DNA from 2 places in the Pseudomonas sp. SDO5522_S412 genome. Region 2 is predicted to be linked to the other one. Evidence: predicted binding sites of a transcription regulator. Region 2 holds the regulator's gene; the other holds the start of a gene.
What was found. Region 2 encodes sigma-54, which starts transcription at its own class of promoters, with help from an activator protein. Its sites were predicted from a motif close to ANTGGCATNNANNTTGCTNT; they were not measured.
Positions count from the first base shown of each region.

Region 1 (11,894 bases), on a different contig from region 2:
CGCTGGGTCAGCGGCAGCGATGCCCAGACCGCGATTGGCGGCCTGCTGTCCGAAGGCAAGACCATCAGCGGCACCTTGCGCGAGCATGAACTGGACTTCCTGTTTGGCGCCGAGCAGCGCCAGCAGATCGGCTCCACCGCCGTGGTTGCCCTCAGTCATCAAGGTTTGCATGGCGTGCTGGCCATCGCCAGCCGTGATCCACAGCATTACAAAAGCTCGGTGGGCACGCTGTTCCTGAGCTACATCGCCGAAGTGCTGGGCCGCGTCCTGCCACGCTTCACCAGCGCATTGCGCGCGGTGCGCTAGCCATGGAACGACAACTGGACGCCTACTGCGCTCACCTGCGCAGCGAGCGCCAGGTGTCGCCGCATACCCTGGAAGCCTACCGGCGGGACTTGAACAAGGTCCTGGCGTTCTGCGAGAAACAACACATCGGCAGCTGGAAGGCCCTGGACATCCAGGGTCTGCGCAGCCTGATCGCCCGCCTGCACCAGCAAGGCCAATCCTCCCGCAGCCTGGCGCGCCTGCTGTCGGCGGTACGCGGCCTCTATCACTACCTGAACCGCGAAGGCCTGTGCGACCACGACCCGGCCAACGGCCTGGCGCCGCCCAAGGGCGAACGCCGCCTGCCCAAGACCCTCGACACGGATCGCGCCCTGCAATTGCTCGATGGCGCCGTGGAGGACGACTTCCTGGCCCATCGCGACCAGGCAATCCTCGAACTCTTCTACTCCTCGGGCCTGCGCCTGTCGGAGCTGACCGGGCTTAACCTCGATCAACTGGACCTGGCGGATGGCCTGGTGCAGGTGCTCGGCAAAGGCAGCAAGACCCGCGTATTACCCGTGGGCAAGAAGGCCCGCGAAGCCTTGCTGCTGTGGCTGCCCCTGCGCGCCCTGGCCAACCCGGCGGACGACGCGGTGTTTATCAGCCAGCAAGGCCGGCGTCTCGGGCCCCGGGCCATACAAGTGCGGGTCAAGGCCGCCGGCGAGCGCGAGCTGGGGCAGAACCTGCACCCGCACATGCTCCGGCACTCCTTTGCCAGCCACTTGCTGGAGTCCTCCCAGGACCTGCGTGCGGTGCAGGAACTGCTGGGCCACTCCGACATCAAGACCACCCAGATCTACACCCACCTGGACTTCCAGCACCTGGCAACGGTGTACGACAGCGCCCATCCACGGGCCAAACGCATTAAGGGCAGTGACTCATGAGCATCAAGCTGATCACCTTCGACCTGGACGATACGCTCTGGGATAACGTGCCGGTCATCATCAGCGCCGAGGCATCGATGCGCGAGTGGCTGGCGACCCACGCCACCAAGGTGGGCGACTTGCCCCTGGAGAAGTTTGGCAGCCTGCGCCAGCAGGTGCTGGAGCGTCATCCCGAGCTGAAATATCGCATCAGCGTGTTGCGTCACAAGGTGCTGCAATACGCCTTCGAGGAAGCCGGGTACCCGTTGCCGGAAGCGGCGCAGATGGCGGATGTGTGCTTTGAAGCGTTCATCCATGCCCGGCATCAACTCACCGTATTCCCCGAAGCGGAACCGATGCTGCAAGCACTGCGCCGCGACTATCTACTGGGGGTGATTACCAACGGTAATGCCGATGTGCAACGTGTGGGGCTGGCGGATTACTTCCACTTTGCGCTGCGGGCTGAAGACATTGGTATCGCCAAGCCGGATGCGCGGTTATTCCAGGAGGCCTTGCAGCGCGGCGGCGTTGAGCCGGGCGCGGCGGTGCACGTCGGGGATCATCCCGGGGATGACATTGCCGGGGCGCAACAGGCGGGACTGCGGGCGGTGTGGTTCAACCCGGCAGGCAATGCCTGGGAGGCCGAGAAATTGCCGGATGCCGAGATTCGCAGCCTGACCGAGCTACCCGACGTGCTAGCCCGCTGGAACGCATAACCTGATGATGAAGGGCTTTTGTGGCGAGGGAGCTTGCTCCCGCTGGGCTGCGAAGCGGCCCCTGAACCAGCCACGACGGCCTTTCTGAAAGACCGCATCGACCCAACCAGGGGCCGCTTCGCGCCCCAACGGGAGCAAGCTCCCTCGCCACACACGCTCTTCATCCTTGGATGGGTGTTGGCCCTGACCATTTTGTAGCGCCCATGAAAAAGCCCGCAGCGACGGCGGGCTTTTTCAGCAAGCAAACAGCAGGCCTTAGATAGGCCGGCTGCCGTACTTGTTATCCGGCTTCTTCGGTGGATCTGCCACCACGTTAGCCTCGACTTCCTGCACTTTGCCGCCTTTGGCGAGGAATTCTTCCATCGCCCGGGCCAGCGCATCGCGCTCTTTGTTCTTGGCTTCTACGCTCGGCAACTCGTCAACCGACACTGCAGCCTTGGCCTTGCCCTTGGCTGCCGGGACCGGTGCATCGTCGCCACCGTCGTCGTCAGCCACGTCTTCGGCAGCCGCCTCAAGACCTTCCTCGGTTTCGTCGTCGTCGCCTACTTCGAGGTCGTCGTTTTCCAGATCATCGTCGCTCATGTTCTACCTCATGACTTGCGAAAAGCAGATTAGTTATAGCCCAGCTTCGCCGCCTGTCGACGGCCGCCGGAAAAAAATCAACATCCACCGGTTAACCAGTGGCTTATGCCCCATCACCGTGCAAGGTGGCGAGGACTTTACGAGCACCGCCATGATCACGGTGCTCGCCCAGATAAACACCTTGCCAGGTCCCCATCGCCAAGCGGCCGGCCCTTACCGGCAAACTCAGCTGACAGCCCAGCAGACTGGCCTTGAAGTGCGCCGGCAGATCATCCGGACCCTCGTCGTTGTGTTCATATCCCGCCGTGCCTTGCGGCACCAGCGCATTGAAAAAACGCTCGAAGTCACGGCGAACCGCCGGGTCGGCATTCTCGTTGACCGTCAACGAGGCCGAGGTGTGCTGCAGCCACAAATGCAACAGTCCCACCCGACAGGCCTTCAATTCAGGCAGGCCGGCGAGCAACTCGTCCGTCACCAGATGAAAGCCCCGGGGCTTGGCCCGCAGGGTTATCAGGGTCTGTTGCCACATACAGTTCTCCGCCTATCGGCGCGCATTCTAGCGCGCTCAGGGAAAAAACAAAGTGCCGAATACGCCTACATGCCTGTAAGACATTCGCACACTGAAAAGTGCAGTGCGGATCCCATCACAAAGTCGCAAAAAAACCCATACACCTTTAGCCACAGACAAACCCAAGGCAAAAAAATGCCCGGCAAGCCGGGCATCTTTTTTTCGCGTACTTACAAGTTGTAGCCGCGCTCGTTGTGTTGCGCCAGATCGAGGCCAACCGCCTCTTCTTCTTCGGTCACCCGCAGGCCCATCACCACGTCCAGCACCTTGAGGATGATGTACGTCACGATAGCGGTGTAGATGACGGTGAAGCCGACGCCTTTGCACTGGATCCAGACTTGAGCCGCGATATCAGTGGTAGTGGCGTTGAAGCCGCCCATCGCCGGTGCCGCGAACACGCCGGTCAGGATCGCGCCGAGGATACCGCCGATACCGTGCACGCCGAAGGCGTCCAGGGAGTCGTCGTAGCCCAGTTTGCGTTTCAGGGTAGTGGCGCAGAAGAAGCACACCACACCGGCAGCCAGGCCGATCACCAGGGCACCCATCGGGCCCACGGTGCCAGCGGCTGGGGTGATTGCCACCAGGCCCGCAACCACACCCGAGGCGATGCCCAGTGCGCTCGGTTTGCCGTGGGTGACCCACTCGGCGAACATCCAGCCCAGGGCCGCAGCAGCGGTAGCGATCTGGGTCACCAGCATCGCCATGCCGGCAGTGCCGTTGGCCGCAGCAGCGGAGCCGGCGTTGAAGCCGAACCAGCCGACCCACAGCATGGCCGCGCCCACCAGGGTGTAACCGAGGTTGTGCGGGGCCATTGGGGTGGTTGGGAAGCCTTTACGCTTGCCGAGTACCAGGCACGCTACCAGGCCGGCCACACCGGCGTTGATGTGCACCACGGTGCCGCCTGCGAAGTCGAGCACGCCCCAGTCGCCCAGCAACGAACCCGGACCGCCCCACACCATGTGGGCAATCGGTGCGTAGACCAGGGTGAACCAGACGCCCATGAAGATCAGCATCGCGGAGAACTTCATCCGCTCGGCGAATGCACCGACGATCAGCGCCGGGGTGATGATCGCGAAGGTCATCTGGAAGGTCACGAACACGGCCTCAGGGAACAACGCCGCCGGGCCGGTGATGCTGGCCGGGGTCACACCCGAGAGGAACAGTTTGGACAAGCCACCCACAAACGAGTTGAGGTTGACGACGCCTGCTTCCATACCGGTGGTGTCGAACGCCATGCTGTAGCCGTACACGAACCACAGGATGGTGATCAGGCCGGTGATGGCGAAGCACTGCATCATCACGGAAAGAATGTTTTTCGAGCGAACCATGCCGCCGTAGAACAGCGCGAGGCCTGGAATGGTCATGAACAGCACCAGCGCGGTGGACGTGAGCATCCACGCGGTGTCGCCGGAATTGAGGACTGGAGCAGGTACTGGGTCCGCCGCCATGGCCAGGGCCGGCATTACGAGGGACAACAGGGCTCCTAGCCCTGCGAATTTACGCAGAGTCATATTGTTTTCTCCTGGGGCGTTGGGGTTTGGCGGCTTAGATTGCGTCGGTATCGGTTTCGCCGGTACGGATGCGAATAGCCTGTTCCAGATTGACCACGAAGATCTTGCCGTCACCGATCTTGCCGGTGTTGGCGGCCTTGGTTATCGCCTCGATAACCCGGTCAAGATCCTTGTCGTCAATGGCGACATCAATCTTCACCTTTGGCAGGAAATCGACCACGTATTCCGCGCCGCGATACAGCTCGGTGTGACCCTTCTGCCGACCGAAGCCTTTGACCTCAGTAACGGTAATGCCCTGCACGCCGATCTCGGACAGTGACTCGCGTACATCGTCCAACTTGAACGGCTTGATGATGGCAGTGACTAGCTTCATGAAAACTCTCTCCCGAATTGGTGGACTTGCCCCAGGAAAACAAACCCGTCTCAAGTCTAAGCGCAGTGCCTGGCTTTGTAACGCTTCGTCGCCCTGGCATTTGCCATTGCGACGCTCGCTAACCACTGGTGACGAAACATGTACCGCTGGTCCGTCGGCGCACTGCATCGTCACAGCGACTGCATCAGTGCATGGGTCATGATCGTCTAAGCAGAAAGCTTGCCAGCTCCGTAAAAATCACTGAAATCAGTCCTTTGTTCGCCTGTGCCCACCTACCGGGCGCCACGACAGCGAAGATACGCACGAAAACGGTGCGCGACCGCCCGTCCTCATGCGCGAAAAGCGTGCGCCGCAGGGGCTGGAAAAGACTATAGACGCTGCGTGATACACTGCCGGCCAACAGATTTTCCGGACTATTTCCCATGCTCGCGCCCAAAGACCTCCTCGACGCCCTGAGCGGCCACGCCTCCCGCCTGTTCAGCAGCGACACGCCGCTGCCACGCAATGAAATTGAAAGCCAGTTCAAGGCACTGCTGCAAAGCGGTTTCAGCAAGCTGGACCTGGTAAGCCGGGAAGAGTTTGATAGCCAGATGGTGGTGCTGGCGCGCACTCGGGCGCGGTTGGAAAGCCTTGAGGCCAAGGTGGCGGAGCTGGAAGCGCGATTGACGCCTGCCGCCGAATAAGCCGGCCCAACCGGGGCAGGTTTCACCTGTCCCCGTTAAACCGTTGCAACCCTCAGCTCACCCGCTGATACCCGCCGACAACCCCCTTCTTCGACAATACCCACTGCCACAGCTGGATATCCCGCGCGCGAAACGCCCCTGCACACGACAGCAGGTAATAGCGCCACATCCGGTAGAAGCGCTGGCCAAAGGTGTCTGCGAAATCCGGCCACGCCAGTTCGAAGTTTTCACACCAGGCCATCAGCGTCTTGTCGTAGTCGGCGCCAAAGTTGTGCAAATCCTCGGCAACAAATAACCCGTCCATGGCGTCGCCGATCTGCCCGATCGAGGGCAAATCACCGTTGGGAAAGATGTATTTGTCGATCCACGGATCCGGCGTGCTGTTGCGTTGGTTCTTGCCGATAGTGTGTAGCAGGAACAACCCATCGTCTTTCAGGCAGCGGTTGGCGACCTCCATATACGCCCGATGGTTCTTGCGCCCCACATGCTCGAACATGCCGACACTGGCGATATGGTCGAACTGCTCGTCGATATCCCGATAGTCCTGCAGACGAAACTCGATCGGCAGATGTGAATACTTGGCCCGCCCCCACTCCGCCTGCTCCTTGGAGATGGTCACGCCGACACACTCGACCCCATAGTGCTCGGCCGCATGGCTCATGAAACTGCCCCAGCCACAGCCGATATCCAGCACGCGCATGCCCGGCTTGAGCCCCAGTTTTTTACAGATCAGGTCCAGCTTGGCGAACTGCGCCTGCTCCAGGGTGGTGGCATCTTTCCAGTAGCCACAGGTGTAGGTCATGCGCGAGTCGAGCATGCGTGCGTAGAAGTCATTGCCGAGGTCGTAATGTGCTTCGCCGACTTGCCAGGCGCGTTTCTTGTTTTGCAGGTTCAGCCAGCGGGAGCTGAACGCGTGAAACAACAAGGTGGCCGGGTTGGCCTGGTCGATCACGCCGGAGCGCATGAGGCGGAAAAAAAACTCATCCAGCGCCTCGGCGTCCCAGCCGCCATCCATGTAGTCTTCGCCAAGGCCAAGATTGCCCTTGGCCAGGGCGAGATCAAATGTGGCACTGTGGTGCAGTTGCATATCGGCAGCCGATGGCCCGTTGACCTCGATCTGCGCCTGCGCCAGCAACTCCTTAACGAAGCGCGCTCCCTGAGACATCTCATCAGAACCGGAAAAAGAATGACGCGTTTTGTTAAGCACAGTTGCTCTCCAGAAATAGCGTTGCCTTTGATTCATACACTGCGAGAAATCTGGCCATGGAAGCGTCTGGCAAGGCCCTTAAGGCGTCATGGAAGCGCTGGCTGGGAACAGATGTAACAAATCTTATCCAGCCATTTTTTAAAGATATAATGAATTAATATTATGAAAACCATGCAAAATTGGAATGCAAGATGGACATCCGGGCGCTCCGTTATTTCGTAGAAGTCGTCGACCAGCAGAGCTTTACCAAAGCCGCTGTGAAGCTGCACCTGACCCAGCCAACAGTCAGCAAGATGGTGCAGCAATTGGAGTCGAGCCTGGGCCTGAAGCTGCTCGACCGCATGGGAAAACGCTTCACCCTGACGGACGCCGGGGAAATTGTGCTCAAGCGCGCCAAGGAAATGATCGCGCTGCACGATGAAATGACGGTAGAGCTGCAAGACTTGCAGCAAGTCGGGCGCGGCGCCCTGCGCATGGGGCTTTCGCCCTCCACCCACCTCGCACTGGCGCCGATTTTTGCGGAGTATCATGCCCGTTACCCGAAGATCGAACTGAAACTGTTCGAAAGCGGCGGCAATATCACCATCCAGGATCTGCGCCAGGGCACGCTGGAGTTCGGCACCATCCTGGACTCGCCGCGCGTGGCGGATATCTGGTCCGAATTCGAATCCATGCCCCTGTTCGAATCGCCACTGTGCCTGCTCGCGCCCCATGACTCGCCCTGGCAAGGCCGCAGCTCGGTGGAGTTGAGCGAACTGCAAGCCTGCGAATTCATCTTTTACGATGACACCTTCACCCTGAACCAATTCGTACTTGATGCCTGTGCACAAGCCGGTTTTGAGCCGCGGATCAGTGGCCGCAGCAGCCAATGGGACTTTATCGCCTCCCTGGTACGACTGGGCGTGGGCATCACCCTGCTGCCCCGGGCATTCTGCGAAACCCTTGATGCGAGCCAGTTCAGCATCGCGGAAATACAGTCGCCGGCCCTGAACTGGCGACTGATGCTGGCGTGGCGGCGGCAGTGCAAGTTGTCGTTTGCGGCGCAGGCGTGGTTGACGTTGGCGAAGGAGTTTTTGTGTGTGCCGCCGTCGGACCGTTAGCGCGATACGTTCTGTAAAACCTCGCCGCCGCGCGCCGCCATCATTCGACTACCCTTGAAAAACCGCAGGAAGCGGCCACTCATTTCAAGGAACCAGCATGTCCCTCGCAATCGTCCATAGTCGCGCCCAGATAGGCGTCGAAGCGCCCGCCGTCACTGTCGAGGTGCACATGGCCAACGGCTTGCCGTCGCTGACGCTGGTGGGCCTGCCGGAAACCGCCGTCAAGGAAAGCAAAGACCGCGTGCGCAGCGCCATTCTCAATTCTGCGCTGCAATACCCGTCCCGCCGCATCACCCTCAACCTCGCGCCCGCCGACCTGCCCAAGGACGGCGGGCGTTTTGATTTGGCGATTGCCCTGGGGATTCTCGCCGCCAGCGTGCAGGTACCGGCGCTGACCCTCGATAACGTGGAATGCCTGGGCGAGCTGGCGCTGTCCGGCGAGGTGCGGCCGGTGAAAGGTGTGTTGCCGGCAGCCCTGGCGGCGCGCAAGGTCGGGCGCACCTTGATCGTGCCACGGGCCAATGCCGAGGAAGCCTGCCTGGCTTCGGGGTTGAAGGTGATTGCCGTGGATCACCTGCTGCAAGTGGTGGCGCACCTGAACGGTCACGTGCCGATCGAGCCCTTCGTTTCCAGTGGCCTGATGTACTTGAACAAACCCTACCCCGACCTGAGTGAAGTGCAGGGCCAACTGGCGGCCAAGCGTGCGCTGTTGATCGCTGCGGCGGGCGCCCACAACCTGTTGCTCAGCGGGCCACCGGGCACCGGCAAGACCTTGCTCGCCAGCCGTCTACCAGGGTTGTTGCCGCCCTTGAGTGAACAGGAAGCGCTGGAGGTGGCGGCGATTCAATCGGTGGTCAGCCTGGCGCCGCTGAGCCATTGGCCACACCGGCCATTTCGCCAGCCGCATCATTCGGCATCCGGCCCGGCGCTGGTGGGCGGCGGCTCGAAACCGCAGCCGGGGGAAATAACCCTGGCCCATCACGGTGTGTTGTTTCTCGACGAGTTGCCGGAGTTTGATCGCAAGGTCCTGGAGGTGCTGCGTGAGCCGCTGGAGTCCGGGCATATCGTGATTTCCCGCGCCCGCGACCGGGTACGTTTCCCGGCGCGCTTTCAGTTGGTGGCGGCAATGAACCCCTGCCCTTGCGGCTATGTGGGCGAGCCCAGTGGGCGCTGTCGCTGCACGCCGGAGCAGATTCAGCGCTATCGCAACAAACTCTCGGGGCCGCTGCTGGACCGGATCGACCTGCACGTGACCGTCGCCCGGGAAAGCACCGCGCTGAACCCGGGCATACAGTCCGGTGATGATACCGCCAGCGCCTCCGTCCTCGTCGCCGATGCCCGGGACCGCCAACAACGGCGCCAGGGCTGCGCCAATGCGTTTCTCGACCTGCCGGGGCTACGCCAGCACTGCAAACTGAAAAAGGCTGATGAAGGCTGGCTGGAAAGCGCCTGCGAACGGCTGACGCTGTCGTTGCGGGCGGCCCATCGCCTGCTCAAGGTCGCCCGCACCCTGGCCGACCTGGAACAGGTGGAAGCCATCGCCCGCCATCATCTGGCGGAGGCCTTGCAGTACCGCCCTGCTAGCGCGTCCTAGGCAACGCCAGAAGCAGCCCCGCCACTTCCATCACCTCATCCATCACCGCTTCAGCTGACTCAACGGAGGGTTTGAGCAACAAGTCATCGGCATAGCCCATCGCTACGGCAAAGAGTTGTCGCGCAGCGCGCTTGGGCGACTCACAGCGAAACACCTTGGCTGCCACACCGTGCTCGATGATCTCGGCGAGCATGGCTTGCCATTGGGCGTTGATCACCAGGTAAGCCTGGGCCAATGGCTCGTCATGCATGGCTTCGTCCCAGGCATCCAGCCATAGCGCCCAACCGGCGTCTGCCGTGGAGGGCAGGCAGTCACGCAGGAACCCTTCGAGGGCTTCCAATGGCGGCAGATCCACCAGCGGCGCCCTCACCTCGTCCAGTTGCTCGTTGGCGAACCGCACGAACGCTTCGCGGCGCAGCTCTTTCCAGTCGCTGAAGTAGTGATAGACGTGGCTGCGGGACAGCCCGGCATGCTCCGCCAGGTCGCGGGTGGAAACATCGGCAAACCCTTTGCTGCGAAACAGCTCCAGGGCGGCGGCGATGATCTGGTCTTTACGGTCGATACGCGACATGAGGCTTTTCCTTCAGGCACCGGCAGATCGACGGCGCTTGCTTTTTGAGCGGTCGCTCAAAGATACTTGAGCAGTCGCTCAATAATAGCGTTTATCTCACTCTCGGTGCACCCCATGTCATCCGTAACACCCCAGATCCTGATCGAAGAAAGCAAAAAGATCGGGCAACAATCCGCCAGCCAAACCCTCAAGGCGATCGCCAAGGCCTATCCCGGCAAGTTGTTCTGCACCTTGTCGCTGGTGGCCCTGGAGAACGCATTGCTGCTGGCCTACCCACTGTTTGCGGGGTTCGCGGTGGACTCGATCATCCGCGGCGATGCCGGCAGCGCGCTGTTCTACGCCGCCGTGGTGCTGGCGTTCTGGGTGGTCGGGGCGGCGCGACGGGCGCTGGATACGCGCACCTTCACCCGTATCTACGCGGACCTTGCGGTGCCGGTGATTCTCAACCAGCGCCTGCAAAACCACAGCACTTCCCGGGCGGCGGCGCGGGTGGTGCTGGCGCGGGACTTTGTCGACTTCTTCGAAAAACACGTGCCGATCATCGCGACGGCGCTGGTTTCCATCGTCGGTGCAGCAGTGATGCTGTTGGTGATCGAGCCGTGGATAGGCCTGGCGTGCCTGACCGCGCTGGTGCTGTGCACAACCTTGTTGCCACGTTTCGCCCGGCGCAATCAGGAACTGCATGAGCGCTTGAATGACCGCCTGGAAAAGGAAATCGGCCTGGTGGAAAGGGTCGGCGCACAGACCTTGCAGCGCCACTACCAGGTGCTGTCACGCCTGCGCATCTGGCTGTCGGACCGCGAGGCCGCAGCGTTCCTGTTTATCGGCACGCTGGCGGCGCTGTTGTTTGTGGTCGCCATCAGCCAGTTGGCGCTGTCGCCGGCGGTCAAGGCCGGCCATGTGTATGCGGTGATGACTTACCTGTGGACCTTTGTCAGCAGCCTGGATGAAGCGCCAGGGATGGTCGACCAACTGGCGCGACTCAAGGACATTGGCAAGCGTGTGGACCCGGGGCTGGGCGACCGATCCGACGTTTGACGCGTCGGGTCGGCCGTCATCGCGGGCAAGCCCGGCTCCCACAGTGGACCGCGTACTCCAGAACAACACGGTCAACTGTGGGAGCGGGCTTGCCCGCGATGAGGCCCGAACAGTCAATCAACGAAACCGGTCAACCTCATGCCGCAAGCCCGCCGCCAGGGTCTCCAGTTCCTTGGCGGTGATCGCCAGGTTGGACACCACTTCACGCTGCTCGCTGTTGGCCAGGGCGATGCTCTGCAAGTTGCTGCTCAGCAGGGTCGCCGTGCTGCTCTGCTCCTGGGTCGCCGTGGTAATGGCCGCAAACTGCTGGCCCGCCGAGCGGCTTTGCTCGTCGATCCGCGCCAGCGCAGAGGCGACGTCAGCGTTGCGAGCCAGGCCTTCCTGCATCAGCACGTTGCCTTGTTCCATGGTGCTGATGGCGTTGCCGGTTTCCTGCTGGATACTCTGGATCATCCCGGAAATCTCATCCGTGGCCTGACGAGTGCGCGATGCGAGGTTGCGCACTTCATCGGCCACCACCGCAAACCCGCGCCCCTGCTCACCGGCCCGCGCCGCTTCGATGGCTGCGTTGAGCGCCAGCAGGTTGGTCTGTTCGGCAATCGCGGTGATTACGCCAACAATCCCGCCGATCTCCTGGGAGCGCTGGCCCAGGGTGTTGATCACCGTGGCGGTGCTGTTCAGCGCGGTGGCGATGTGTTCCAGGGACGACGAAGCTTCCTGCATCGAGGTGCGGCCGATCCTGGTTTGCTGGGCGTTGTCCTGGG
Region 1 is NZ_JBSVWQ010000084.1:8,574-20,467, forward strand. It holds gene ACW9I6_RS17775 (DUF484 family protein) at 1-306, shown strand, start outside; gene xerC (tyrosine recombinase XerC) at 309-1,208, shown strand; gene ACW9I6_RS17785 (HAD family hydrolase) at 1,205-1,903, shown strand; gene sutA (transcriptional regulator SutA) at 2,159-2,485, opposite strand; gene ACW9I6_RS17795 (secondary thiamine-phosphate synthase enzyme YjbQ) at 2,589-3,014, opposite strand; gene ACW9I6_RS17800 (ammonium transporter) at 3,224-4,564, opposite strand; gene glnK (P-II family nitrogen regulator) at 4,599-4,937, opposite strand; gene ACW9I6_RS17810 (accessory factor UbiK family protein) at 5,360-5,620, shown strand; gene cfa (cyclopropane fatty acyl phospholipid synthase) at 5,673-6,755, opposite strand; gene ACW9I6_RS17820 (LysR family transcriptional regulator) at 7,019-7,927, shown strand; gene ACW9I6_RS17825 (YifB family Mg chelatase-like AAA ATPase) at 8,025-9,521, shown strand; gene ACW9I6_RS17830 (TetR/AcrR family transcriptional regulator) at 9,508-10,092, opposite strand; gene ACW9I6_RS17835 (ABC transporter six-transmembrane domain-containing protein) at 10,207-11,130, shown strand; gene ACW9I6_RS17840 (methyl-accepting chemotaxis protein) at 11,248-11,894, opposite strand, start outside.
Region 1: glnK (P-II family nitrogen regulator) is a predicted target of sigma-54. The motif match lies at 5,145-5,164, and genes of this name have one in related genera.

Region 2 (11,894 bases):
ACATCATCCCGACCACCATTCACGTCAGTGCGGCGCTGGTGCTGCATGAGCAAACCCTGCCGGCGCTGCTGCACCTGGTCCAGGTGATCGAGCACAAGGCCGAGGAGGTGCACCGTTTCGTCAAGACCGGTCGGACGCATCTGATGGACGCCATGCCGGTGCGCATGAGCCAGGTGCTCAATGGCTGGGCGCAGCAGCTCAAGGCCAATATCGGCCATCTGCAAGACCTGCTGCCGAGCTTGCAGGCGCTGGCCCAGGGTGGCACTGCAGTCGGCACCGGGATCAATGCGCATCCGGAGTTTGCAGCGCGCTTCAGCCAGCAACTGAGCAGCCTGACCCACGTCCAGTTCACCCCAGGCAAGAACCTGTTCGCGCTGATCGGCTCCCAGGACACGGCCGTCGCGGTCTCCGGGCAGCTCAAGACCACCGCCGTGTCCCTGATGAAAATCGCCAACGACCTGCGCTGGATGAACTCCGGCCCATTGGCGGGCCTTGGTGAAATCGAGCTGGAAGGCCTGCAGCCGGGCTCTTCGATCATGCCCGGCAAGGTCAACCCGGTGATCCCGGAAGCCACCGCCATGGTTGCCGCACAAGTCATCGGCAACGACACGGTGATTACCATCGCCGGCCAGTCCGGCAACTTCGAACTCAACGTGATGCTGCCGATCATTGCCCAGAACCTGCTCGGCAGCCTGGAGTTGCTGGCCAACTCCAGCCGCCTGCTGGCCGACAAGGCCATCGCCAGCTTCAAGGTCAACGAAGCCAAGCTCAAGGAAGCGCTGTCGCGCAATCCGATCCTGGTGACCGCACTCAACCCGATCATCGGTTACCAAAAGGCCGCCGAAATCGCCAAGAAGGCCTATCAACAAGGCCGTCCGGTGATTGATGTGGCGCTCGAACATACCGACTTGCCCCGCAGCCAACTGGAAATCCTGCTGGATCCGGAAAAGCTCACGGCTGGCGGCGTGTAATCACCGACCCTGCTTTGGAGGCTCACCATGGAGCACTGGAAACGCACGATCGAACGGGCCAATCGCTGCTTTATGGCGGGCGAGCTGGTAGATGCCCGCGAGGCCTACCTGCAAGCCCTGGCCCTGGCTCAAGTGTTGTTTGAGCGCTGGGCGGATGCCGACGAAGCGGTGGCGGCTTGCGTCATTTCCCATCACAACCTGGCCGACCTGCACTTGCGCCTGAACCAGCCGGAAGAAAGCGCGGAATACCTCTGCGCCATTCACCAGCGCCTGTTGCAGACCATGCAAGACACCCGTCTTAACCCGCTATTGCGGGAAGCGGCCCTGCGCCAGAGCAGCAAGACCTACGTCGAACTGCTGAATTTCATCAGCGATCACGGTGAGTACCCACGTACCCACCGCCTGCTGGGCAGCAACGTGGCGCCATCGGATGCGTCGACCCGCAACAGCCCTTTTTATGGAGCTCATTGATATGTCCTACACCTTGCCGGCCTTGCCTTACGCCTACGATGCCCTTGAACCGCATATCGACGCGCAAACCATGGAGATCCACTACACCAAGCACCACCAGACCTACATCAACAACCTCAACGCAGCCGTCGAAGGCACCGAGTTTGCCGCTTGGCCGGTGGAGAAACTGGTGTCCAGCGTCCAGCAACTGCCGGAAAAACTCCGGGCGGCGGTGATCAACCAGGGCGGCGGCCACGCCAACCACTCGTTGTTCTGGGCTGTCATGTCGCCCAAGGGCGGCGGCAAGCCAGACGGCGCGCTGGGTGACGCCATCGACGAGCAGTTGGGCGGTTTCGACGCCTTCAAAGAGGCCTTCACCAAAGCTGCCTTGACCCGTTTCGGCAGCGGCTGGGCGTGGTTGAGCGTGACGCCGCAAAAGACCCTGGTGGTGGAAAGCAGCGGCAACCAGGACAGCCCGTTGATGAACGGCAATACGCCAATCCTCGGCCTGGACGTCTGGGAACACGCTTATTACCTGCTGTACCAGAACCGTCGTCCGGAATACATCAATGCGTTCTACAGCGTCATCAACTGGCCGGAAGTTGCCGGCCGCTACCAGGCTGCGCTGGGCTGAAACTCCTCTATAACAAGATCTAAGGCCGACTATGGGCACTGAAACACTGGCGATCAGCAGCGTGCGAATGTTTCGTTATGCGTTTGGCTCGCTGCTGCTATTGGCAGGAACTGCATTGCTGGTGGCCCAAGGGCTGGCCTGGCTTGACCTGGAACCGCGCATCCTGCGTGCCTTGCAGGGCGGGGCCATCTGCGCGCTCGGCACCGCCCTGGGTGCCGTGCCGGTACTGGTGATCCGCCGGATGCCATTGGCGGTGAGCGACACGCTGCTCGGCTTCGGTGCCGGGGTGATGTTGGCCGCTACGGCGTTTTCGCTGATCGTGCCGGGTATTGCGGCTGCCCAAAGCCTGGGGCTGACGCCATGGGGCGCCAGTGGATTGATCAGTTTCGGCATCATGCTGGGCGCGTTCGGGCTGTATCTGGTGGATCGCAAGGTCTCCGGCGCGAGCCCGGAAATGCTGGTGGGCAGTCCGGATCATCCGGTGATACCGCCGCGTATCTGGCTGTTTGTGTTCGCCATCATTGCCCACAACATTCCCGAAGGCATGGCCGTGGGTGTCTCGGCAGGCGGCGGCATGCCGGATGCCGACAGCCTCGCCATGGGTATTGCCTTGCAGGATGTGCCGGAGGGACTGGTGATTGCGTTGGTGCTGGCCGGGGCAGGGATGTCGCGGGTCAAGGCGTTCCTGATCGGCGCAGCGTCAGGGCTGGTGGAGCCGGTGTTTGCGGTGCTGTGTGCCTGGCTGGTGAGCCTGGCTCAGGTGCTGTTGCCGCTGGGGCTGGCGCTGGCGGCCGGGGCCATGCTGCTGGTGGTGACTCACGAAGTCATTCCCGAGTCGCGGCGCAATGGCCATGACAAGCTCGCCAGCCTGGGGCTGTGTATCGGGTTTTGCTTGATGATGGTGATGGATACGGCGTTGGGCTGAGGCTGTCGCGCTTCTACAAGAAGCGCTTGCGGTAGTCGCTGGGGGTAACGCCCAGGCGGCGAACGAAGGCGCGCCGGAACCCATCAACATTGGCATAGCCGACCTGATCGGCCAGGCGTTTGAGCGAGACATTCGAGCCTTCGATCAGCCGCCGTGCCTGGTCGATACGTGCCAGCTCCACGAACTCGGCAGGGGTAAATCCACCCTCGGCCTTGAATACCCGGGCAAAGTTGCGTTCGCTCATGTCAGCGCGTTGGGCCAGCAATGCCACGCTCAGGTCTTCGGCCAGGTTGTCGACGATATAGGTCTGTATCTGGCGAATGTTCGTGCGCTCTGCGGTCTGTGCCGCCAGTTGGGCGCTGAACTGTGACTGGCCGCCCGGCCGTTTGAAGTACATCACCATTTCCCTGGCCACACTGAGCGCCAAATCACGGCCGTGGTCCTCCTCGACTAACGCGAGCGCCAGATCCATACCGGCCGTCACACCGGCGGAGGTGTACAGGTTACCGTCGCGGATAAAAATGCTGTCCGGTTCGACCACGGCATCGGGGTATTGCCTGGCCAGCAATGCACTGGAATTCCAGTGCGTGGTGACGCGTCGCCCGACCAGCAAACCAGCAGCCCCCAGCACAAAAGCGCCACTGCAAACCGAGCCTATCCGCCGCACGCGCGTGGCCTGGTAGCGTACCCAGTCCCGCAGGTGGGCGTCGTGTGCCACGTCATTCACGCTGGGGCTTCCAGCGATCAGCAGCGTATCGATAGCCCCCTTGAACGTCTCGATGGAGTCATCCGTGGCCAGGCGAAGCCCATTGGTTCCCTTGATCTGCCCGGCGACGGTACCGATGACCGAGATCCGGTATGCACGGGAATTACCCAATTGCCTGGCCGCTTCAGCGAACACATCGGCAGGGCCCACGACATCCAGCATTTGCACGCGGGGAAATGCCAGGAGGGCAATTCGCATGGTGTCGGTCTCCGTAGTGGAAATGGCTGAAATCGTCGTTAAGCGACACTATAGGACAGAGGGGAGGTAGGCGACACTGTCCGTCACGTGCTTTATCGTCAACCGGAGACCCGCATGAGCATCTGTAACGCGCCACTTCCCCCCTTCGCTGTCGAATCGAGCGAGCGGTCGGGGTCCATCAAGAATCTTCCCATCAATTTGTTTGGCGCCGTGATGGGGTTGGCCGGCCTGAGCCTGGCCTGGCAGTCTGCCAGTGAATATGTGGCTTACGCGCAAATGATCGGAGCGGTCATTGGTGGGTTTGCCATTCTGGTGTTTATCGCACTGGTGGCGGGGTATCTCACCAAATGGGTTAAATACCCTGCGGCGGTCAAAGCCGAGTTCAATCACCCGATATCAGGAAATTTCTTTGGCACGGTGACGATCGCGTTGCTGCTGCTTTCGGCAGTCGTAGGCTCAGCTAGCACCCTGATCAGCCAGGGGCTTTGGATGTTGGGTAGCCTGCTGACCATGATCCTGGCGGCAATTGTGCTCTCGCGACTGTTGTCCGGTAATCAGGAGTCGCAATATGCGGTGCCTGCCTGGCTGATCCCGGGGGTGGCGGCGCTCGACATCGCGGTGACAGGTGCCCACATGCCCATGGCGTGGGCATACGAGTTCAATCTGTTCGCGATGGCGGTAGGGAGTGTGATTGCGCTGGTGTTCTTCACGCGAATTTTTTCACGTCTGGTTCACGAGCCGGTGATGGCCAAAGGTATGACACCTTCGCTGATGATACTTATCGCCCCCTTTGAAGTCGGCTTTCTGGCTTACACCAACTTCTTTGGCAGCGTCGACTACTTTGCCAGCGTGCTCTTCTACTTTGGCCTGTTCCTGTTTGGGGTGCTGGCATTCAAAGTATTCCGTCAGGCCGCGCCTTTTTCTCCTGCCTGGTGGGCAATCAGCTTTCCGATTGCGGCATTGAGCAACGCTGCGTTGAAATATGCCGATGCCAAAGGAGGCGTGATCCTGGAAGCGATTGCCTATCTGATCCTGGCTTTCCTGACGATCGCCCTGGCCGTACTGACGGTCAAGACGTTGAAGATTCTGTTCAACGGCAAACTGCTGTCCAACTGACGCAGGGGAGGGGCGATTACCTACTCGCCCTCATCAAAGAAATTATTGATCAACGCTACCAGGGCATCCATCGCTTCCTGCTCTTGCTCGCCTTCGGTCTTCAAATGAATCTTCGTGCCCTTGCCCGCAGCCAGCATCATCATGGCCATGATGCTTTTGCCGTCGACCATGGATTCCGGGGTGCGCCCGGCGCGGATCTGGCAAGGGAACTGCCCGGCGACGCCGACGAACTTGGCCGAGGCCCGGGCGTGCAGGCCCAGCTTGTTGATGATTTCAATTTCCAGAGCGGGCATCGCGGGGGTGTTCCTTTCAGCTGAGGTCGCGGTGGCGAACCTGGACGTTCTTGAGGGTTTGTTGCAGCACCTTGCCCAGGCGTTCGGTCAGGTAGACGGATCGGTGGTGGCCGCCGGTGCAGCCAATGGCGATGGTGACATAAGCCCGATTGCTGGCCGCAAAACGCGGCAGCCATTTGAGCAGGTAGCTGGAGATGTCCTGGTACATTTCCTCGACATCCGGTTGCGCCGCCAGGTACTCGGCCACAGGTTGGTCCAGCCCCGACTGATCGCGCAGTTCCGGCTTCCAGTACGGGTTGGGCAGGCAGCGCACATCGAACACCAGGTCGGCATCCACCGGCATGCCGCGCTTGAAACCGAACGACTCGACAAGGAACGCCGTGCCTGGCTCCGGCTGGTTCAGCAGACGCAGCTTGATCGCATCCCGCAGTTGATACAGGTTCAGGCTGGTGGTGTTGATCTTGAGGTCGGCCAGGTCAATGATCGGCCCCAGCAGTTTGGTCTCGTCCTCGATGGCTTCGGCCAGGGAGCGATGAGGGCTGCTCAACGGGTGGCGGCGACGGGTTTCGGAGAAGCGCTTGAGCAGGGTCTCTTCGTCGGCGTCCAGGTACAGCACATCGCAATGGATGTGCTTGGCCCGCACTTCTTCGAGCAGTTCAGGAAAGCGTGTGAGGTGGCTGGGCAGGTTGCGGGCGTCGATCGACACGGCGACCAGCGGTTGCGCCAGCTCGGTATGAATCAGCGCGCGTTCCGCCAGTTCCGGTAGCAGGCCGGCGGGCAGGTTGTCGATGCAATAGAAGCCGTTGTCCTCAAGAACATTGAGGGCCGTGCTTTTACCTGAGCCGGAACGGCCGCTGACGATGATCAAACGCATGATTAATGCCCGTTTTGTTCATCCAGGACAACCTGGTAGAGCGCCTCATTGCTTGAGGCACTACGCAGTTTGTCGCGTACGTCCTTGCGGTCGAGCATGCTGGCGATCTGCCGAAGCAGCTCCAGGTGCGCATCGGTGGCAGCTTGCGGGACCAGCAGTACGAACAGCAGGTCGACCGGCGCGCCGTCGATGGCGTCGAAATCGATAGGGGCGTCCAGGTGCAGCAGGGCGCTGACTGGAGACTCACAGCCTTGCAGGCGGCAGTGAGGAATGGCGATGCCGTTGCCAAAGCCGGTGGAGCCGAGCTTTTCACGGGCGATCAGGGCCTCGTACACAGCTTGCGTATCCAGTTCGGGCACTTCGCGGCCGATCAGGTTGGCAATTTGTTCGAGGGCGCGCTTTTTACTGCCGCCCGGCACGTTCACGAGGGAACGGCCGGGGGTCAGGATGGTTTCAAGTCGGATCATGGGTGGGGAGTGTTAGCGGCCAGTGCCTTGAAGAAGGCTCTGCTGCTTTTCCTTATGCTTTTTAAGTTGGCGGTCAAGCTTGTCTGTGAGCAAGTCGATTGATGCATACATGTCTTCATGTTCGGCATTGGCGACCACTTCGCCACCGGGTATCTGAAGTGTCGCTTCGATTTTCTGCTGAAGCTTGTCGACCTTCATGATGACCTGCACGTTGGTGATCTTGTCGAAATGGCCCTCAAGCTTCTTCAGCTTCAGCTCGACGTATTCGCGCAATGGAGGGGTGACTTCTACATGGTGTCCACTGATGTTGACTTGCATACAGCTTCTCCTTCGTTGCCAGTGCATAAAGCGGCGGGTAGGAATACCCGCCACTGGAACGCTATGGCCCGCCCGTCACATCAAACGCTTACGCTCGCTGGAAGGCGCGATCCCTAGGGACTCGCGGTACTTGGCGACGGTTCGACGGGCGACCTGAATGCCTTGTGCCTCCAGTAAACCAGCGATCTTGCTGTCACTCAACGGCTTTTTCTGATTTTCCGCGGCAACCAGTTTTTTGATGATCGCGCGGATCGCCGTGGACGAGCATTCGCCGCCTTCGGAGGTGCTGACGTGGCTGGAGAAAAAGTATTTCAGCTCATATATACCCCGTGGGGTATGCATGAATTTTTGCGTGGTCACCCGGGAAATCGTTGATTCGTGCATGCCCACCGCCTCGGCGATGTCGTGCAGTACCAGCGGCTTCATCGCTTCATCGCCGTATTCCAGGAAGCCGCGCTGGTGCTCGACGATCTGGGTGGCGACTTTCATCAGGGTTTCGTTGCGGCTTTGCAGGCTCTTGATGAACCAGCGGGCTTCCTGCAGTTGGTTACGCATGAAGGTGTTATCGGCGCTGGTGTCGGCGCGGCGCACAAAACCTGCGTATTGCGGATTGACCCGCAGGCGCGGCACCGATTCCTGGTTCAGCTCCACCAGCCAGCGTTCGTTGTCCTTGCGCACAATCACGTCGGGCACGACATATTCGGCTTCGCTGGACTCGATCTGCGAGCCCGGGCGTGGGTTGAGGCTCTGCACCAGCTCGATGATCTGGCGCAGATCATCTTCCTTGAGCTTCATGCGGCGCATCAGCTGGCTGTAGTCGCGGCTGCCCAGCAGGTCGATGTAGTCGGTGACCAGGCGCTGCGCTTCGCTCAGCCAAGGCGTCTTGGCCGGCAATTGGCGCAGTTGCAGCAGCAGGCACTCGCTGAGGTTGCGGGCGCCGATGCCGGCCGGCTCGAATTGCTGGATGCGGTGCAGGACGGCTTCGATTTCGTCCAGTTCGATGTCCAGTTCCGGGTCGAACGCCTCGAGGATCTCCTCAAGGGTCTCGTCCAGGTAGCCCTGGTTGTTGATGCAATCGATCAGGGTCACGGCGATCAGGCGATCGGTATCGGACATCGGTGCCAGGTTCAGTTGCCAGAGCAAATGGCTCTGCAGGCTCTCGCCGGCTGATGTGCGGGTGGTGAAGTCCCACTCGTCGTCATCGTTGCTGGGCAGGCTGCTGGCGCTGGTCTGGTAGACGTCTTCCCAGGCGGTATCCACGGGAAGTTCGTTGGGAATGCGTTCGTTCCATTCGCCTTCCTCAAGGTTATCCACCGTGGGGGCGGTTTCCTGGTAGGAGGGTTCCTGTACGTCGGGGTTGGGCTTTTGCTCGATGTTGTCGGCCAGCGGGTCTGCATTATCGAAGTCGTCGCCTTCTTCCTGGCGTTCGAGCATCGGATTGGACTCCAGGGCCTCCTGGATTTCCTGTTGCAGGTCCAGGGTCGACAATTGGAGCAGGCGGATGGCCTGTTGCAGCTGCGGTGTCATCGTCAGCTGCTGGCCCATTCTCAGGACTAGCGATGGTTTCATGGCAGGGGCTTAACACCTTATTCGCCGGCGCAATGCGCCATCCACGACAGGGCGCGTGAGCGCCAAACATAAGCAAATTATATGCCTGATATCGGGGGCTTTGCCTAGAGCGCGGTAACAATAAAAATACTGAGGTTTTTATTGACTACCGCGCTCCATGGCGAATGGCCTGATACCACCGTGTTTACAGGCGGAACTCGTGACCCAGATACACTTCCTTGACCAGTTCGTTGGCCAGGATAGTGGCAGAGTCACCTTCGGCAATCAGCTGTCCATCGTTGACGATGTAGGCGGTTTCGCAGATATCGAGTGTCTCACGGACGTTGTGGTCGGTGATCAATACACCGATGCCCTTGGCCTTGAGATGATGGATGATCTGCTTGATGTCGCCGACCGAGATCGGGTCGACACCGGCGAAAGGTTCGTCCAGCAGGATGAACTTGGGCGCCGTGGCCAGCGCGCGGGCGATTTCCACACGACGACGCTCGCCGCCGGAAAGGCTCATGCCGAGGTTGTCGCGAATGTGGTTGATGTGGAATTCCTGCAGCAGGCTTTCCAGCTCTTTCTTGCGCCCGGCGCGGTCGAGTTCCTTGCGGGTCTCGAGGATGGCCATGATGTTGTCGGAAACCGACAGTTTGCGGAAGATCGATGCTTCCTGGGGAAGATAGCCGATACCCGCTTGCGCACGGCCGTGCATAGGCTGGTGGCTTACGTCCAGGTCGTCGATCAGGACGCGGCCTTGATCGGCCTGCACCAGGCCGACGATCATGTAGAAGCAGGTGGTCTTGCCGGCACCGTTGGGGCCGAGCAAACCGACGATCTGGCCGCTGTCGATCGACAGGCTGACGTCACGCACGACCTGACGGCTTTTATAAGCCTTGGCCAGATGCTGGGCTTTCAGGGTTGCCATTAATTCGCCTTCTTCGCGTCGGGTTTCGGCGCCGGCTGGGCTGCGCCCGGTTTCTGCTTCGGCTGGATAACCATGTCGATACGCGGCTTCGGCGTGCTGATTTTCGAGCCGGTAGCACGGCCGGCCTGGGCGATCTGCTTCACCGTGTCGTAGACGATTTTTTCGCCGTCGGTGGTGTTGCCGTCATTGATGACCCGGGCCTGGTCGATCAGCACGATGCGGTTTTGCTGGGCGTGGTACTGGATCGTCTTGCCATAGCCTTTGACCGGCGTAGGGTCGCCCACTTTCTGCAGTTGTTCGAAATACGCCAGGTTGCCCACCGAAGTGACCACGTCGATATCGCCCGCCGGGGTACGAGTCAGTGTCACGGTGTTACCCGTCACTTTCATCGAGCCCTGGGTGATGATCACGCTGCCCGTGTAGGTCGCGATACCTTGCTTGTCATCCAGCTGCGCATCGTCAGCCTGAATGTGGATCGGTTGCTGGCTATCGTTCGGCAGAGCCCAGGCGCTCACGCTTCCCAGTGCTGCGCCCAGGCCGAGCAAAATAGGGAGGGTTTTAACGAGCCTCATACTGTCCTCTTACGTTCGATAGCAGGTGTATCCTGCTTTCTTTCAAATACGCTTTCATTCCCTTGCCAGTCGATACACCGCCAGCGCCGTCAATTCTAACGTCTTGCTCGGTCTGCGCATATTGCTTCTGTGGGAATACGGTCATGCGACTGCTGGTAATAATGGTGTCGCGGTTCTTGGCGTCAGTGCGGGCTACCCGCACCGAGTCAATCAGTTCCACTTGGGTGCCGTCCGGGTTGACCTCGCCACGCTCGCTGGTGACGTGCCACGGAAATTCGGCGCCGCGGTACAGGTTCATGTCCGGCTTGGTCAGCAAAGTGACCTCGGATGCCTTCAAGTGTTCGACCTTGTCGGAGGTCATTTCATACTGGACCTTGCCATCGGGCAGGTACTGGATGCTGTGGGCGTTGATGGCGTAATAGTCGATAGCACTCTCGTCAACCTGTGCAACCGGCTTGTCGAGGAAGCGCTCCGGGCTGATATTCCAGTAGCCGACCGCGAGGAAAACCGCGGCGATGACTGCAAGTATCAGGAAATTGCGAATCTTTTTACTCAGCATAAAACGCTCTATAGGTAGGCGGCGTGGGCCGCTTCAAGGCTGCCTTGGGCGCGCAGAATCAACTCGCAGAACTCGCGGGCGGCGCCTTCGCCGCCGCGGGCGGTGGTTACACCATGGGCGTGTTCGCGAACGAACGCCGCCGCATTGGCCACGGCCATGCCCAGGCCGACCCGGCGAATCACCGGCAGGTCGGGTAAATCGTCACCCAGGTACGCAACCTGCTCATAGCTTAGGTTGAGTTGGCCAAGAAGCTCGTCCAGAACCACCAGTTTATCCTCGCGGCCCTGATACAGGTGAGGAATACCCAGGTTTTGTGCGCGGCGTTCCACAACCGGGGTCTTGCGACCGCTGATGATGCCGGTTTGCACGCCCGCCGCCATCAGCATCTTGATGCCCTGGCCGTCGAGGGTGTTGAACGTCTTGAATTCGCTGCCGTCTTCCAGAAAGTACAGGCGGCCATCCGTCAGCACACCGTCGACGTCGAAAATCGCCAGCTTGATGTGCTTGCCCCGTTGCATCAGGTCGGTGGTCATTTACATCACTCCCGCACGCAGCAAGTCGTGCATGTTCAGGGCGCCAACCGGACGGTCGTCGCTGTCGACCACCACCAGCGCCAGGATCTTGTGGTCTTCCATGATCTTCAGTGCTTCGGCCGCGAGCATGTCAGGGCGTGCGGTCTTGCCGTGAGGCGTCATGACTTCGTCGATGGTGGCGGTCTGGATGTCGAGGTTGCGGTCCAGGGTGCGGCGCAGGTCGCCGTCGGTGAAGACCCCGGCCAGCCGCCCGTCGGACTCCAGGATTACGGTCATGCCCAGGCGCTTGAGGGTCATTTCCATCAAGGCATCTTTCAGCAAGGTGCCGCGTGGCACTTGTGGCAGCTCGTCGCCGGCGTGCATGACGTTTTCCACTTTCAGCAGCAGGCGACGGCCAAGGGCGCCGCCCGGGTGGGAAAACGCGAAGTCTTCGGCGGTAAACCCGCGGGCTTCCAGCAATGCCACGGCCAGCGCATCGCCCATGACCAGGGCGGCGGTGGTGGAGGAGGTCGGTGCCAGGTTCAGCGGGCAGGCCTCGTGGGCAACGTGCACGTTCAAATTCACTTCGGCGGCTTTTGCCAGCGTCGAGTCCGGGTTGCCGGTCACGCTGATCAGCTGGATACCCAGGCGCTTGATCAGCGGCAGCAGGGTCACGATTTCGTTGGTGGTGCCGGAGTTGGACAGTGCCAGGATGATGTCGTCCCGGGTGATCATGCCCATGTCACCGTGGCTGGCTTCG
Region 2 is NZ_JBSVWQ010000043.1:8,683-20,576, reverse strand. It holds gene ACW9I6_RS12415 (class II fumarate hydratase) at 1-971, shown strand, start outside; gene ACW9I6_RS12410 (hypothetical protein) at 999-1,442, shown strand; gene ACW9I6_RS12405 (superoxide dismutase) at 1,444-2,055, shown strand; gene ACW9I6_RS12400 (ZIP family metal transporter) at 2,087-2,980, shown strand; gene ACW9I6_RS12395 (GlxA family transcriptional regulator) at 2,994-3,944, opposite strand; gene ACW9I6_RS12390 (SLAC1 anion channel family protein) at 4,059-5,060, shown strand; gene ACW9I6_RS12385 (HPr family phosphocarrier protein) at 5,081-5,353, opposite strand; gene rapZ (RNase adapter RapZ) at 5,370-6,227, opposite strand; gene ptsN (PTS IIA-like nitrogen regulatory protein PtsN) at 6,230-6,694, opposite strand; gene hpf (ribosome hibernation-promoting factor, HPF/YfiA family) at 6,707-7,012, opposite strand; gene ACW9I6_RS12365 (RNA polymerase factor sigma-54) at 7,088-8,581, opposite strand; gene lptB (LPS export ABC transporter ATP-binding protein) at 8,766-9,491, opposite strand; gene lptA (lipopolysaccharide transport periplasmic protein LptA) at 9,491-10,063, opposite strand; gene lptC (LPS export ABC transporter periplasmic protein LptC) at 10,050-10,622, opposite strand; gene ACW9I6_RS12345 (KdsC family phosphatase) at 10,631-11,155, opposite strand; gene ACW9I6_RS12340 (KpsF/GutQ family sugar-phosphate isomerase) at 11,156-11,894, opposite strand, start outside.